2 regions of the Paraburkholderia sp. BGA-UO-ETr-F12 genome follow, and region 2 is predicted to be linked to the other one. Evidence: riboswitches for the same ligand, from Rfam matches in the RefSeq annotation. Region 2 holds a riboswitch; the other holds the start of a gene.

Region 1 (7,617 bases), on a different contig from region 2:
TTTTCAAGGAGCGACGCCATGGCCGAAGCAACCTCCCGTCCCACCCCGCCGACCACCCTCGACCCCGACACGTTGCGCAAGATGGACCGCTACTGGCGCGCCTGCAACTACCTCTCGGCCGGCATGATCTACCTGCGCGACAACCCGCTGTTGCGCGAACCACTCAAACCCGAACACATCAAGAACCGCCTGCTGGGCCATTGGGGCTCGGACCCGGGGCAAAGTTTCCTGCTGGTGCATCTGAACCGCCTGATCAGGAAGCTCGATCTGAACGTGATCTATCTCGCGGGGCCCGGTCATGGCGCGCCTGCCACGCTGGCCCACAGCTACCTCGAGGGCCATTACTCGGAAATCTATCCTGACCGCAGCGAGGACGAAGCCGGCATGCGGCGCTTCTTCCGGCAGTTCTCGTTTCCGGGCGGCATCGGTTCGCATTGCACGCCCGAAACACCAGGCTCGATTCACGAAGGCGGCGAGCTTGGCTACAGCCTGTCGCATGGTTACGGCGCCGCGTTCGACAACCCCGACCTGACCGTCGCGGTGATGATCGGCGACGGCGAAGCGGAAACCGGACCGCTCGCCACCTCCTGGCACTCGAACAAGTTTCTCAACCCGATTCGCGACGGCGCGGTGCTGCCGGTTCTGCATCTGAACGGCTACAAGATCGCCAATCCGACGATCCTCGCGCGAATTCCCCGCGAGGAGCTCGAAGCCTTACTGATCGGCTACGGCCACAAACCGTATTTCGTCGAAGGCGACGATCCGGAAACCATGCATCAGCAGATGGCCGCGACGCTCGAGCAATGCGTCGGCGAAATCCGCGCCATCCAGCAGCACGCGCGCGAGTCCAATGACGCGGCGCGGCCACGCTGGCCGATGATCGTGCTGCGCTCGCCGAAAGGCTGGACCGGGCCGAAGGAAGTCGACGGTCATCAGGTGGAAGGCTCGTGGCGCGCGCACCAGGTGCCGGTGCTCGATCCGGTCACGAACAGCAAGAGCCTCAAGCTCGTCGAGAACTGGCTGCGCAGCTACGAGCCGGAGTCGCTATTCGACGAAGCAGGGCGGCTGGTCGAGGAATTGCGCGAGCTCGCTCCCGAAGGCACGCGCCGCATCAGCGCCAATCCGCATGCGAACGGCGGCTCGCTGTGCAAGACGCTTGACCTGCCGGCGTTTCGCGATTACGCGGTGGCGGTGAAAAAGCCCGCTGGTTCGTACACGTCGCCCACCGAGGTGCTCGGCACGTTTCTGCGCGACGTGATGCGCAACAATATGACGAACTTCCGCGTGTTTGGCCCGGACGAAACCGCCAGCAACAAGCTGACCGCCATCTACAAGGCCTCCGAGAAAACCTGGCTGGCCGAAACAATGGCCAGCGACGCCGACGGCGGCGAACTCTCGGTGGACGGCCGCGTGATGGAGATGCTGAGCGAGCACACGCTCGAAGGCTGGTTCGAAGGTTACGTGCTCACCGGCCGGCACGGACTGCTCGCTACCTATGAAGCGTTTGTCCACGTGATCGATTCGATGTTCAACCAGCACGCCAAGTGGCTGGAGAAAGCGAAGCGCGATCTCGGCTGGCGGCAACCGGTGCCGTCGATCAATCTGTTGATCACGTCGCTGGTATGGCGTCAGGATCACAATGGCTTCACGCACCAGGACCCGGGGTTTCTCGACGTCGTGACCAACAAAAGCCCGGACGTGGTGCGTATTTACCTGCCGCCGGACGCGAATTGCCTGTTGAGCGTCGCCGATCACTGCCTGCGCTCACGCGATTACGTCAACGTGATCGTGGCCGACAAGCAGCCGCATTTGCAGTATCTCGACATGGAGGCCGCGGTCACGCACTGCACCAAGGGCATCGGCATCTGGGATTGGGCGTCGACGGATCAGGGCGTCGAACCGGACGTGGTGATGGCCTGCGCCGGCGACATCGCGACCATGGAAGCGCTCGCCGCCGTGCAGATTCTTAAGGAGCACTTTCCCGAGTTGAAGATCCGTTTCGTCAACGTGGTCGATCTGTTCCGCCTGATGCCCGAACATGCGCATCCGCACGGCCTGTCCAGCCGCGATTTCGATTCGCTGTTCACCGCCAGCAAGCCGGTGATTTTCAACTTCCATTCGTACGCGTCGCTGGTGCACAAGCTCACGTACAACCGTACCAACCACGACAATCTGCACGTGCATGGCTATCGCGAGAAAGGCAACATCAACACGCCGCTCGAACTGGCGATCATCAACCAGGTCGACCGTTTCTCGCTGGCGATCGACGTGATCGACCGTGTGCCGGTGTTGCGCGGCGTCGGCGATCATGCGAAGGAATGGCTGCGTGGGCAGATCATCGAACATCTGGCTTATGCGCATGCCGAGGGCATCGATAAGGAAGAGATCCGCAACTGGACATGGAAAGGCTGAGCGAGGCGGCCCATGCATACTCAAGACGCCACCCGGGTTCCGACGATTCTGGTGCTGAACAGCGGTTCATCGTCGCTGAAGTTCGGGCTGTTTACCCACGCCGCGCACGCTGCACACGCGGGCGGCGATGAATCGTTGCTGCTCGCCGGCAGTGCGGAAGGAATTGGCCGTAGTGACGGCAGCTTGCGCATCACGTCGCCCGACGGCCGCGTGCTGGTTCAGCAGGAGCGCGTGCTGGAGTCGCAGACCGACGCGTTGCAGGTGCTCGCGCGCGTCCTTGCGGAGCACAAGCACCCGCGGCCGGCGGCGGTGGGGCATCGGGTGGTGCATGGCGGCCCGCACCTGCGGGCGCATCAGCGCTTGACACCGGAAGTGCGCCAGCGCTTGCAGGATGCCGTGCATTTCGCGCCTTTGCATATTCCGCCAGCGCTCGCCTTGATCGACGAGGCGTCCTCGATCTTCAGCGACGCGCAACATTTTGTCTGTTTCGACACGGCGTTTCATTCGACACTGCCGCCGCGTGCGGCGCAGCTCGCATTGCCGCGCCGCTATCTGGATGCGGGCGTGATTCGCTACGGTTTTCACGGCCTTTCGTACGAATCGCTGGTCACGCGGCTTGGTGCCGATTTGCCAGCGCGAGCGGTGTTCGCGCATCTGGGCAACGGTTCGAGTTTGTGTGCGCTGCAGAACGGCAAGTCCGTCGATACGTCGATGGGGCTGACGCCGACCGGCGGCGTGCCGATGGGCACACGCAGTGGCGATCTCGACCCAGGCGTGCTGCTGTATCTGATGCGCGTGGAACATCTCGATGCCGATGCACTGGAGACGCTGTTGAACCGCCAGAGCGGTCTGGCCGGTTACGCCGATGGCGAAAGCGATATGCAGGCGCTGGAGAAGCGCGCCGCGGCGGGGGATGCGAATGCGTCGCTGGCGCTGGAGGCGTTTGCTACCGCCGTGCGTAAGACGATCGGCGCTTATGCGGCCTTGCTGGGCGGGATCGACTTGCTGGTGTTCACGGGCGGCATCGGCGAGCACAGCGCGGAGATTCGCCGTCGCGTCTGTGATGGGCTCGCTTTCATGGGTCTGGTGGAGGGCGATCCGGCGGGGAAGGTGAGGGCGATTCACACCGAGGAGGAAAAGCAGATTGCACGGCATTGCCGGGCACTGCTGCAGGCTGGTTGATGCTATCCGGCCTTGATTCTGGTTCGATCGGTGACACCCGCGACGCCGAACAGGCGGGATACGTCTTCGAGCGCCGCGGTTTTCTGATGAACGTCCTGGAGTACACCTCGCAAGGTGACTCTGCCGCGCTCGACTTTTACTTTCACCTTATCCCTGGGGACGGCCGCGTCCCAGGAGAGCCGCCTCACGGCTTCCGCCGCGATCTGGTCATCGCTAAAGCGTGGGCTGCCGGTGCTGCGCACGGTGAGGCGGTCACGAGGCATGACGCTCTCCTGTTTGTTTCACTATCGGCGAATAGGCTCGGTGCACATCTCGTCCGAGCCCGGTATTAAGGCAGAAACTCGCGTAGTGCCGCAGTGCGTTCCGCAGTGCGCTCAATGGTGAGCGCACCTTTAATGTCATCGGCCGAACCAAGCCATGATGTTAACCTGGCTTTTCAGGCGCGCATTCTGGTAACGGCATGCCCGCGAGTGCGTGGGCCTATTCAATAACCCCGGCTACCGCCTGCGCCGTGGCTGCCGACAACGTCCAGCCCAGATGCCCGTGGCCGGTGTTGTAGAACACCCCACGCCGTTTGCCGCGGCCCACCTTCGGCAGCATGTTCGGCAACATCGGCCGCAAGCCCGCCCACGGAATCACGCGCGAAGTCGACACCTCGGGAAAATGCCGGCGCGTCCAGTCCACCAGCGGAGCGATCCGGTCCGAGCGGATATCGCGGTTAAAGCCGTTGATCTCCGCCGTGCCCGCCACGCGGAAACGATCGACGCCGAGCCGGCTCGTCACGATCTTCGCGCTGTCGTCGAGCAGGCTCACCCACGGCGCGCGCTGTTGGCTGACTTCATCGTCGAGGCAAACGGTGATCGAATAGCCCTTCACCGGATAGACGTTCACGTGATCGCCCAGCATCGCCGCAAAGTCGCGGCTCTTCACTCCCGCGCACACGACGATCCGCTCAAAGGCAAAACGCTGCGACTCGCCCTCGAGATTGACCGTCAGCGAAAACCGTCCTTCGGCCGGCTGCTCGATCGCTTTGATCTCGGCATCGTAATGAAACTCGACGCCGTGCCGCGCGCAGGCGTCGGCGAGGCCGCGTGTGAATTTATGAATGTCGCCGGTCGAGTCGGAGGGCGTGAAGAACCCGCCGAAAAAATCGCCATGCAGCGTAGGCTCGATCCGCTGCAACTCCGTGGCCGTCACCGGATTGCGATCGAGGCCGCCTTCGCGCAACAACGCATTCACCTTGTTCGCCGCGTCGAATTCCTCGCGGGTCTTGTAGATGTGCAGAATGCCGCGCCGCTCCAGATCGAAGTCGATCCCTTCGCGCTCGGCAATCGAAAACAGATGCTCGCGCGCCGCAATCGCGAGCCGGACGGTCTCGACCGTGTTCGCGCGGTAATGCGGAATCTGCCGCAGAAACTCACCCATCCACGAATACTTGTGCCACGTGGGCATGGGATTGAGCAGCAGCGGGGCGTCGCGCGTGAGCATCCAGCGCAGGCCCTTCAGTACGGTGGCGGCGCTGTTCCAGACTTCCGCATTGCTGGCGGACAACTGCCCGCCATTGGCGAACGAGGTCTCCATCGCAGCATAGCGATGACGCTCGAACACGGTGACGTGGTGGCCGCGCTGCGCGAGGGCGTGAGCAGTCGTGACGCCGGTAATGCCGGCGCCAATAATGGCGATTCGTGACATGACATGATCCAGAGTAGTTGGGCATCACCGGTGTCGATTTCGTGTCGAAACCGGCGTCGATGCCCCATCTGTCCATGTACCTGAGAGTTTCTTCCCGCGAGCAGAGGAGCGCGATCTAGGCGCCATGCCGGGAATCCCCTTCGGTGGGCGCGCACGGCGCCGCTCTCCAGATGTTCCTGCTGCGCGGTCCTTTTGCCTGAGAGTTTCCGGGGCGGTTGCTCCGTCGGCGTCGTCACAAGCCTCTGACGATCTCTCCCGCACTGCATTGCAGAACTGCTCGACAATACCGGGCAAAAAATTTCGCCGCAAGTGTTTCGTGCGATGCAGCGCCCAATCGATCCGCCGAGCACTTGCGCCGGGCAGGCTGAAAAGCCCCATCGGCAGGACGGCGATTGGGGTTGGCGGGGGCGACATCGGCTATGACATCGGCTATATTCGGCGGCATAGTGCCCGCCTTCAATCGCCAGAGGAGCCGCCGTGCCCACTGCTACAACGTTGCTCGCCTTCGCGCTGGTCTCACTCGGCATGGTGCTTACGCCGGGTCCGAACATGATCTACCTGATCTCGCGATCGCTCTGCCAGGGGCGGCGCGCCGGGCTCGTGTCACTCGGCGGCGTCGCGCTCGGCTACGTGTTCTATATGTTTTGTGCCGCATTCGGTATCACGGCGCTGCTGTTGACGGTGCCTTATGCCTACGACGCGCTGCGTTTCGGCGGCGCGCTTTACCTGCTGTATCTGGCCTGGCAGGCGGTCAAGCCGGGCGGGCGCTCACCGTTCCAGGTGCGCGACCTGCCGCACGACAGCCGCCGCAAGCTGTTTACGATGGGCCTCGTCACGAACCTCGCGAATCCGAAGATCGCGGTCATGTACCTGTCGCTGCTGCCGCAGTTCATTTCGCCGGGGCACGGCAGCGTGCTGTCGCAATCGATCGCGCTCGGCTGCGTGCAGATCGTCATTGCGGTCACGGTCAATGCCTTGATTGCCAGCATGGCGGGTTCGATCGCCGGCTTTCTCGCCGGGCGGCCGGTGTGGCTGCTGGTGCAACGCTGGCTGATGGGCACCGTGCTCGCCGGCCTGGCCGTGCGGATCGCGTTCGACGCGCGCCGTTAAATCACGCGCTGAAGACTCGCGTGAGTCTTCAGCGCTGTCCTGCGCGCCGGCTCGTCACAACGCCTTGTACATGATGGTGGTCGAGTCGAGCCGCTCTTCCTGCGTGTCGCGGCAAAACTGCGGGATCACACCGGCCGTTTGATAACCCAGCGCGGCGTAAAGCGGCTCCGCTTTGTCGCCGGTGCGCGTATCGAGCGTCAGCAGGCTGCGCTGCAGTTGCAGCGCACGGCGCTCCAGCTCCGCCATCAGCGCTTTGGCAATGCCCTGGCGGCGAAACGCCGGGTGAACCAGCAGCTTGCGCACTTCGGCGCGATGGCGTTGATTCGGCATCGTGTCGTAATTGAGTTGCACGGTGCCCGCGATCGACTCGCCATGACGCGCGACGAACAAGACCAGCGCGCCCCCGCGCAGCGACGGCAACACCTTGCCGCTCCAGAATGCCTCACTCTCCGCCACGCTGTGCGGCAACACAAAGCCCACGCTCGCGCCGTCATGGACGCAGGCACGCAGCAGCGCGCCGAGTTCGGGCAGATGCCGGACGAGGTCGTCGGCGGAGAAGGTCGTGATGATGGGCGCGCTCATGGTAGCTGGAACTCAGACGATGAAGAGGATGTAGCGGGCCGCGCTGTGCGCGGGCGTGGCGAAAGCACTGGGGCCGAATAACTGATAGCGCAGACAGTCACCGGCTTGCAGGTCGTGACTGCGGCCGTCGACGGTGATCTGCAATTGCCCTTCGAGCAGGATCAGATGATGTTCGAGGCCGGCTCGCGGCGATGCGTCGTAATCGATTCGCGCGCCAGCATCGAGTTCGCATTCCAGCGCCTCGCCGCTCAGCGCCTGAGCCGGTGGCGACACGGAGCGGCGCCGGAAGCCGATGCTCGCGTCGGTCCAGACGGCCTGCGCATTGCGCGGCACCAGCGGCGCGAAGTCTTCTTCGACCATGTGCATGAGGCGCGACATCGGCAAGCCGTAGGCGACGCACAGCTTGCCCAGCACGCTGGCCGTGGGGCTCACGGCGGCGTTTTCGAGGCGGGACAGCGTGGCGCGGCTGACGTTGCTGAGTTTCGCGAGATCGTCGAGGGACCAGTTGCGCTCGGCGCGCAGCGCTCGCAGACGCTGGGCAATGCGGCGGTCGATGGCGTTGTCGTCGGAGAGTGTGTTTTCCATATTCGGGAAATTATCTCCAATGTGGGAATTCGTCAACGAGAAAAAAACACCCGA
Region 2 (7,617 bases):
GGCAAGCGTGCCGCAAGCCGCTGCGCCGGCAGCCGGCGCTGCACAAAGCGCGGACGCCTCGCAAGCCGGCAAGGCGCTGTACCAGCAGGTTTGCCAGGCATGTCACGCGGCCGGCGTGCTGAACGCACCAAAGTTCGGCGACAAGGAAGCCTGGGCGCCGCGCCTGAAGGACCCAATGGACACCATCTACAACTACGCGCTGCATGGCAAGGGCGCGATGCCGCCCAAAGGCGGCTCGAATGCCTCGGATGCGGACGTGAAAGCCGCCGTCGACTACATGGTCAGCGCGGCGAAATAAGGCATCCGGCGGTTGCTGTAGAACAAAAAATCCCTGCATCGTGACGACACGAGCAGGGATTTTTTTAACGCGTTTCTCTCACGACGATACTCGGCCGGCGCAGATCAGATGCCAGCCGATGCCACCGCGGGATGCTTGAACGCTTCGACAAATGCCAACGCCGGCGTGCTGCGAGCGAGCGACGTGAAATGCGCGTGCAATTCGGCAGGCGCAAGCCATGGATAGCTCAGGCCGTCCTGCAATGCATCGAGCAAGGTGCCGTCGTCGGGCACGACATCCATGCGTGCAATGTGGATATGGAACCCCGTCACAGCCGGCGTCGCGTCGAAATTCCAACGGTACACGCCGTGGCCCACCCGCAATGCGCCGCTTGCCCGTTCGCGCATTATCACTAGCCAGGGCAGCGCGTCGATCGTGTCGCCTCGGACCGCGAGCGAATCGCACACGTAATAAGTGCGGCACTGCGTATATTGAGCGCCGAAATCAGTGACAAGCGTTTTCGCAATTGCATCGGTGCCGACAGTGCGCGCCGGAAACGCGATGTTCGACGTCGCGAGCGAAATGGTAAGCACGGCATCGGGAGCAAAGGCTTCGGCGATGCGCTCGACCCGCGTGTTGTCTTTCGCGTCGACGTAGGTTTCGAGAGCGCGGCGATAGTGCGCGGGCGGCGGCGTGGGCATGCGAGCGATCTCCAATTGGCACCCGCTCGACATCCGGCCGACATCGAGTCAGCGGGCCGCACCACTGTAGCGTGCCTGCGCGGAAAACCGCGGATGCACCCGCCGCCCGCAAGGTCTTACTTCACGGCTTCTGCAACAGCGCCTTCAAACTCGCGAGCCGGTCTTTCGGCGACATCGGCGCCTCTTCCGGCGTCGGTGGCGGTGCATCGTCGAGCAGCATCTCGGGGATAAAGCGCGACGGCTCGCACACCACGGTTTCGCGCGCCCGCTTACGCTTCTTGCACCAGTTCAGATGCAGACTGCGCTGCGCCCGTGTGATCGCGACGTACATCAAACGCCGCTCTTCCTCGATGCGCGCGTCGTCGATCGGCTCGTCGTCCGGGCCACCACGGTGCGGCATGATGCCTTCTTCGACACCCACCAGAAACACGTGCGGATACTCCAGCCCCTTCGACGCGTGCACGGTCGAAAGCCGCACCGCGTCCGGATCTTCTTCGCGGCCTTCGAGCATCGACATCAGCGCGACGGTCTGGATCAGGCCGAGCAGATTCTTGCCGGTGTCGCCGAGGCCGTCGGCCGTGTCGTAGCCGGTAGCCTCACTGTTTTCCGAACCCTCCGGCTCGGCCTTGGTGCCTTTGCGCTTCAACCACTCCATGAACTCGAGCACGTTCTGCCACTTGGACTGCGCCTGACGTTCGTCGAACGCGTCGTACAGATAGGCTTCGTAGTGGATCGCGTCCATCAGCTCGTCGAGCAGCGGGCCGGCCGCATCCTTCTCGGCGCGGTCGGTGAGCCGCTGCATGAAGTCGCAGAACACGCGCATCGGTTCGATCTGACGCGGCGACAAGCGGGCTTCAATGCCGCCCATATAAACCGCTTCGAATAGCGACACTTTTGCCTGACCCGCAAACGAGCCGAGCGCTTCGAGCGTCGTATTGCCGACACCGCGGCGCGGCGTGGTGATCGCGCGGATGAACGCGGGGTCGTCGTTTGCGTTGGCGATCAGGCGCAAATACGCGCAGATGTCCTTGATCTCGGCTTTGTCGAAAAACGACTGCCCGCCCGACAGCACATACGGAATCCGTTCACGACGCAGCACCTGTTCGAAGATACGCGCCTGAAAGTTGCCGCGATACAGGATCGCGTAGTCGCGAAAATTCGCACGCCGCTCGAACTTGTGCGCGGACAGGCGAAACACCACAGATTCGGCCTCGTGCTCTTCGTCGTTGCAAGCCGTGACGGTGATCGTGTCGCCCATGCCGTGTTCGGACCACAGCTTCTTTTCGAACAGCTTCGGATTGTTCGCGATCACGTTGTTCGCGGCGGTGAGAATACGTACCGTCGAGCGGTAGTTCTGCTCGAGCTTGATCAGATGCAGCTTCGGAAAATCCTTGCTGAGCTGACCGAGATTTTCGAGCGTCGCGCCGCGCCAGCCGTAAATCGCCTGATCGTCGTCGCCGACCGCCGTGAACGCCGCGCGCCTGCCGGCCAGCAGTTTCACCAGTTCGTACTGACACGCATTGGTGTCCTGATACTCGTCGATCAATAGATAGCGCAGCTTGTTCTGCCAGCGGTCGCGCACCTGCTCGTTCTTTTCGAAGAGTTCGGCGGGCAGACGGATCAGGTCGTCGAAGTCGACCGCCTGATACGCATGCAGCGTCGCCACGTAATTGCGGTAGACGATCGCGGCCTGGTGTTCATCTTCATTCGCGGCAATCGCGATCGCCTGCTCCGGCATGATCATGCCGTTCTTCCACAGCGAAATGATCGACTGGATCTTGCGGATGAAGCCCTTGTCCGTCGAGCCGACCTGCTCCTGAATCATGCCGAAGCAATCGTCCGAATCCATGATCGAGAACTGCGGCTTCAAACCGACGTGTTCCGCTTCCTGCCGCAGAATCTGCACGCCGAGCGAGTGGAAGGTACAGACCGTCAACTGGTTGACGGGCACTTTGCGGCCTTCCTTGCCGGGCGTGGTGAGCGTCTTGCCCTCGAGCAGCTTGCCCACGCGCTCGCGCATTTCCAACGCGGCCTTGTTCGTGAACGTGACGGCGGCGATATGGCGCGGCTCGAAGCCCTTGGCCTCGATCAGGTGCGCGATTTTCTGCGTGATCACGCGCGTCTTGCCGCTGCCGGCGCCGGCGAGCACGAGACACGGACCGTCAAGATAACGGACCGCTTCATTTTGAGCGGGGTTCAGGCCTGCGGACATCGTCTGTGGATGGGTAATGCGGTTGAGGGCGCTTAGGTGCGGAATCGCGAGACCGAAGGCCCGGGGGCATGCTGCGCGGGGCCGGCGGCTGGAACGGCGCCGCTTGTGCCGCGGGGTTCCGGCTCGCCGCGCCTGCGCGCGAGAGCAGCGATGTTAACACGGATAAATGACGCGGATGAACGTGACAGACTGGAAATGGACGAGCAAAACCAGCGCGCTGCGTCCGACGGCCGGGTGGCGGCGGGATGGCGACCCCAACGCCATGCCGAGGCCTGGCTTGAACAGCCTGATGACAGATATCCCTGACAGGGGCCTGCGGCAACGCTGACAGTCCGTCTTCGAGACATGCCACAATTACAGTGTTGCGCGCCGTCGCCGCGGTGGCAAAACGGCGCGCCGTTTCTGCAGGAAGACACGCATGTCCGCATCGCTGAAGATTGGATTGATGGGTTACGGTTTTGCTGGCGCGACCTTTCATGCGCCGGTAATCGAGCACTGCGGGCGGGCGAGCGTCGCGGCCATCGCGACGAGCCACCCCGAGCGAGCACAGGCCGATTACCCGCACGCAAAGGTGGTGGCCGATCTCGACGCCCTGCTGGCGCTCGACGAAATCGACTGTATCGTCATCGCGACGCCCAATGACACGCATTTCGACCTGGCGCGCCGCACGCTGGAAGCGGGCAAGCACGTGGTGGTCGACAAGCCGGTCACGCTAAGCGCGGCGGATGCCCATACGCTCGCCAACATCGCACTCGCCCGCAGCAAGCGCTTCGTGCCCTTTCATAACCGCCGCTGGGACGGTGATTTTCTGACCGTCCGTGATCTGCTGGCCAGCAGGGAATTAGGGCGCATCACGCAATACGAATCGCATTTCGACCGCTTCCGCCCGGAAGTCAAGCAGCGTTGGCGCGAGGAAGCGTCGCGCGGCGGCGGCTTGCTGTTCGATCTCGGCCCGCACCTGATCGATCAGGCATTGGCATTGTTCGGCGCGCCGCAGACCGTGTTCGCGACGGTTCGCACGCACCGCGACCAGGCCAGCGCGCCCGACTATGTGCATATTCAACTTGGATACGGTGAGTTCGAGGTGGTACTGCATGCCAGCGCGTTGACCGCTCTGGCTGCGCCGAGGTTCACGATTCACGGCACGCAGGGAAGCTACGTGAAGTACGGTCTCGACACGCAGGAAGATCAGTTGAAAGCAGGCCTGCGGCCTGGCGACGAGGGATTCGGTGCCGGCAATGCGGCGGGCGTACTGCGCGTGCTCGAAGGCGGTCAGGAAGTGGAGCGGGAGGTGCCTACGCGCAATGGGGATTACGTCGGTTTCTATATTGCTTTGGCGGATGCCATCCAGAATGGCGTGAAATTTCCAGTCAGCGCTCAGGACGCAGTCGACGTGATGACGATCATCGAGCTTGCTGCCCGGAGTTCGGAAGAGGGAGTCCGGCTGCCGTTCGAGCGTATTCGCTGAGTTTTTTGCGTACGTTACAGGGCACTTACAAGGCACTTGCCTGCCTTTCGGATTGTCCGGCGGTGGCACGCGAACACCGCCGCCGTCCGGCGCAACACACCTGTCAATCCCGAAAGGAACATAACGTTACAAATAACCCTTTCTTCGCGGTCAGCGTAAATCGCCGGCAATCCGTTGCTACCCCAGTAGCACCAACACAAAACGACAACGACTTCTGGAGAGTCCATGCCCCGTATCGCCCGCGCAGTAGCAGCATGCGCATTGCTCAGCTCTCTCGCCGCCTGCGTGGTGGCGCCCCAGCAACCCGCGCCGGCGCCGCGCCCCAACCCGCAGCAGATCGCGGATGAGCGCCTCCATCAAGTCAATGGCCGCATCGACAACCTGAGCCGTCGCATTGACGCTCACGTCAACCAAGGCTATTACCCGCCCCCGCAAGGCGGCGCATTGCACCACCGTCTCGACGTGATCCGCCAGGAAGCGCACGATATGGCGGCGCAACACGGCGGTGGTCTGTCCAGCGACGAGCAGCGCGTGCTGAACCAGGAACTGGACAACGCGGCACACGCCATCGGCGAATAATCGCGCCGGTTCAGGCACTGAAGCAAAGAAGCGCGGGCATTGCGTCCCGCGCTTTTTTTTGACCTCGACGAACCCGCAGGGCCGTCCCCCGTGCCCGTTGCGGGCCTTTATTTGACAAGCCCCCGGCCCTCGCGTACATTCGCCGCACGCGTCGGGAGAGCGTGCTGGCCGCAGAAATTCGCAGGCCGCGCCGCCGAAGGGGCACACCCACAAACTCTCAGGCAAAAGGACCGGCCGCGTCGAAAAACCCGCGTCAATGCAGCATCGAGACATCGGTTTTTCGCACTCTGGAGAGCGGCAGTAGCCGTCTGCATCGTTTATAGCGGTGCGGATTCCGGCAAGCTGCCCACCGAAGGGGCGCGCGTTTCACCGTAGCGATCACGGCTTCACATCGCACGGCAGCGCAATCTCTCAGGTATCGAGGACAGAGGGGTCATGCAACGCAAACCGCTCGCAGCCGGCAGGCCGCGAGGCGTAGCGCCGCATGGCCTTTTTGTTTCGCGAGACGCCCGAGGCCCCATGACCGAACTTAAACACACCCCGCTCAACGCCACCCATCGTGCGCTCAACGCCCGCATGGTCGATTTCGGCGGCTGGGACATGCCCGTCAATTACGGCTCGCAGATCGACGAACACCGCGCCGTGCGTACCGACGCCGGCATGTTCGACGTCTCGCACATGTGCGTCGTCGATTTCACCGGTGAGCGCGTACGCGCCTTCTTCGAATACGCGCTGGCCAATAACGTCGCCAAGCTGCAAACGCCGGGCCGCGCGCTCTACTCCTGTCTGCTCAACCCGAATGGTGGCGTGATCGACGATCTGATCGTCTATTACTTCAGCGAGACGCACTTCCGGCTGGTCGTCAACGCCGGCACCGCCGAAAAAGACGTCGCCTGGTTCAACAAGCTCAACGCCGAAGGCGGCTACGGTCTGACCATTACACCGCGCCGCGATCTGGCGATCGTCGCCGTGCAGGGCCCGAATGCGCGCCACAAGGTCTGGCAAGTCGCGCCGTCCAGCCGCACCGCGACCGAACTCCTCAAGCCGTTTAACGCTGCGATCGTCGACAACACGCCGTTTGGCGAATTGATGATCGCCCGCACCGGCTACACCGGCGAAGACGGCTTTGAAATCGTCCTGCCCGCCACGTCCGTCTGCGAGTTTTGGGACGCCTTGGCGCGTCAGGGCGTGCGCCCCGCCGGCCTCGGCGCGCGCGACACGCTGCGCCTCGAAGCCGGTATGAATCTGTACGGCCAGGATATGGACGACAACGTCTCGCCGCTCGACGCCGGCCTCGCCTGGACCGTCGATCTGAGCTCGCCGCGCGACTTCGTCGGCCGGAGCAAGCTGGAAGCCGACGGCTCGCAAGCCGCGTTCGTCGGACTGATCCTGCTGAAGGAAAACGGCAAGGCGGCAGGCGTGCTGCGTGCTCATCAGAACGTCGTCACGCCGCATGGCGAGGGCGAAATCACCAGCGGTACGTTTTCCCCCACGATGCAGGAATCGATCGCCTTTGCGCGCGTGCCGAAGGGCGTGCAGCCGGGCGACACCGTTCACGTTCAGATTCGTGACAAAAACGTCCCTGCAAGCGTGGTAAAACTGCCGTTCGTGCGCAACGGCAAGGTGCTCGCGGTTTAAGCAGCCGGCGCGTGCGTCACCACTTTGAAACACCACCAAATCACACCGCATAGGAGCATCCGATGAGCATCCCGGCCGATCTGAAATACACCGAATCGCACGAGTGGGTCCGCACCGAAGCGGACGGCACGCTGACGGTCGGCATTACCGACCACGCGCAGGAAGCGCTCGGCGACATCGTCTTCTTCGAAGTCCAGGAACTGGGCAAGACCGTTGACGCCGGCGACACCGTCGCCGTGATCGAGTCAGTGAAAGCCGCCTCCGATATTTACGCACCGGTCGCGGGCGAAATCATCGAAGCGAACCCGGCGGTTGCCGATACGCCGGATGGCGTCAACAGCGCGCCGTACGAAAACTGGCTCTTCAAGATCAAGCCGGCTGCGGGCGCATCGCTGGACCGCCTGATCGACGCGGATGCTTACTCGAAGTCGATCGGCGCCTGATTCACCGTACGTTGCACCTTTACGTTTAAACCCGACAGGCGCGGCGCGTCCGATTCAACCGTCGAACGGACGCCCGCACCGGCAGGAACACCTCATGAAGCTCGAACACCCGGATCGTCTGATGAACCGCACTCCTCTCTCGCTCGCCGCGCTCGAAGTGCATGACGCCTTCGCAGAACGGCACATCGGCCCGGATTCGGCCGACCAGCAGGCCATGCTCGAAGCCCTCGGCTTCGCGTCGCGCGCCGCGCTGATCGACGCCGTGATTCCGAAGACGATCCGCCGGGCCGAAACGCTAC

The links. Region 2 has a riboswitch for glycine ahead of gcvT (glycine cleavage system aminomethyltransferase GcvT). Riboswitches for the same ligand answer to the same signal wherever they lie in the genome.
Region 1: linked by a shared signal. The riboswitch ahead of AC57B6_RS19955 (D-amino acid dehydrogenase) and the one ahead of gcvT (glycine cleavage system aminomethyltransferase GcvT) in region 2 are both predicted to bind glycine.

What each region holds. Positions count from the first base shown of each region.
Region 1 covers NZ_JCAQOZ010000046.1:151,608-159,224, reverse strand. The annotation lists gene AC57B6_RS19970 (phosphoketolase family protein) at 19-2,412, shown strand; gene AC57B6_RS19965 (acetate/propionate family kinase) at 2,425-3,594, shown strand; gene AC57B6_RS19960 (BON domain-containing protein) at 3,597-3,857, opposite strand; gene AC57B6_RS19955 (D-amino acid dehydrogenase) at 4,075-5,286, opposite strand; glycine riboswitch at 5,461-5,554, opposite strand; gene AC57B6_RS19950 (LysE family translocator) at 5,764-6,396, shown strand; gene AC57B6_RS19945 (GNAT family N-acetyltransferase) at 6,451-6,978, opposite strand; gene AC57B6_RS19940 (helix-turn-helix domain-containing protein) at 6,991-7,563, opposite strand.
Region 2 covers NZ_JCAQOZ010000032.1:117,906-125,522, forward strand. The annotation lists gene AC57B6_RS15660 (c-type cytochrome) at 1-298, shown strand, start outside; gene AC57B6_RS15665 (hypothetical protein) at 403-978, opposite strand; gene AC57B6_RS15670 (UvrD-helicase domain-containing protein) at 1,100-3,190, opposite strand; gene AC57B6_RS15675 (oxidoreductase) at 3,609-4,658, shown strand; gene AC57B6_RS15680 (hypothetical protein) at 4,884-5,237, shown strand; glycine riboswitch at 5,380-5,481, shown strand; glycine riboswitch at 5,515-5,675, shown strand; gene gcvT (glycine cleavage system aminomethyltransferase GcvT) at 5,757-6,875, shown strand; gene gcvH (glycine cleavage system protein GcvH) at 6,938-7,318, shown strand; gene gcvP (aminomethyl-transferring glycine dehydrogenase) at 7,413-7,617, shown strand, end outside.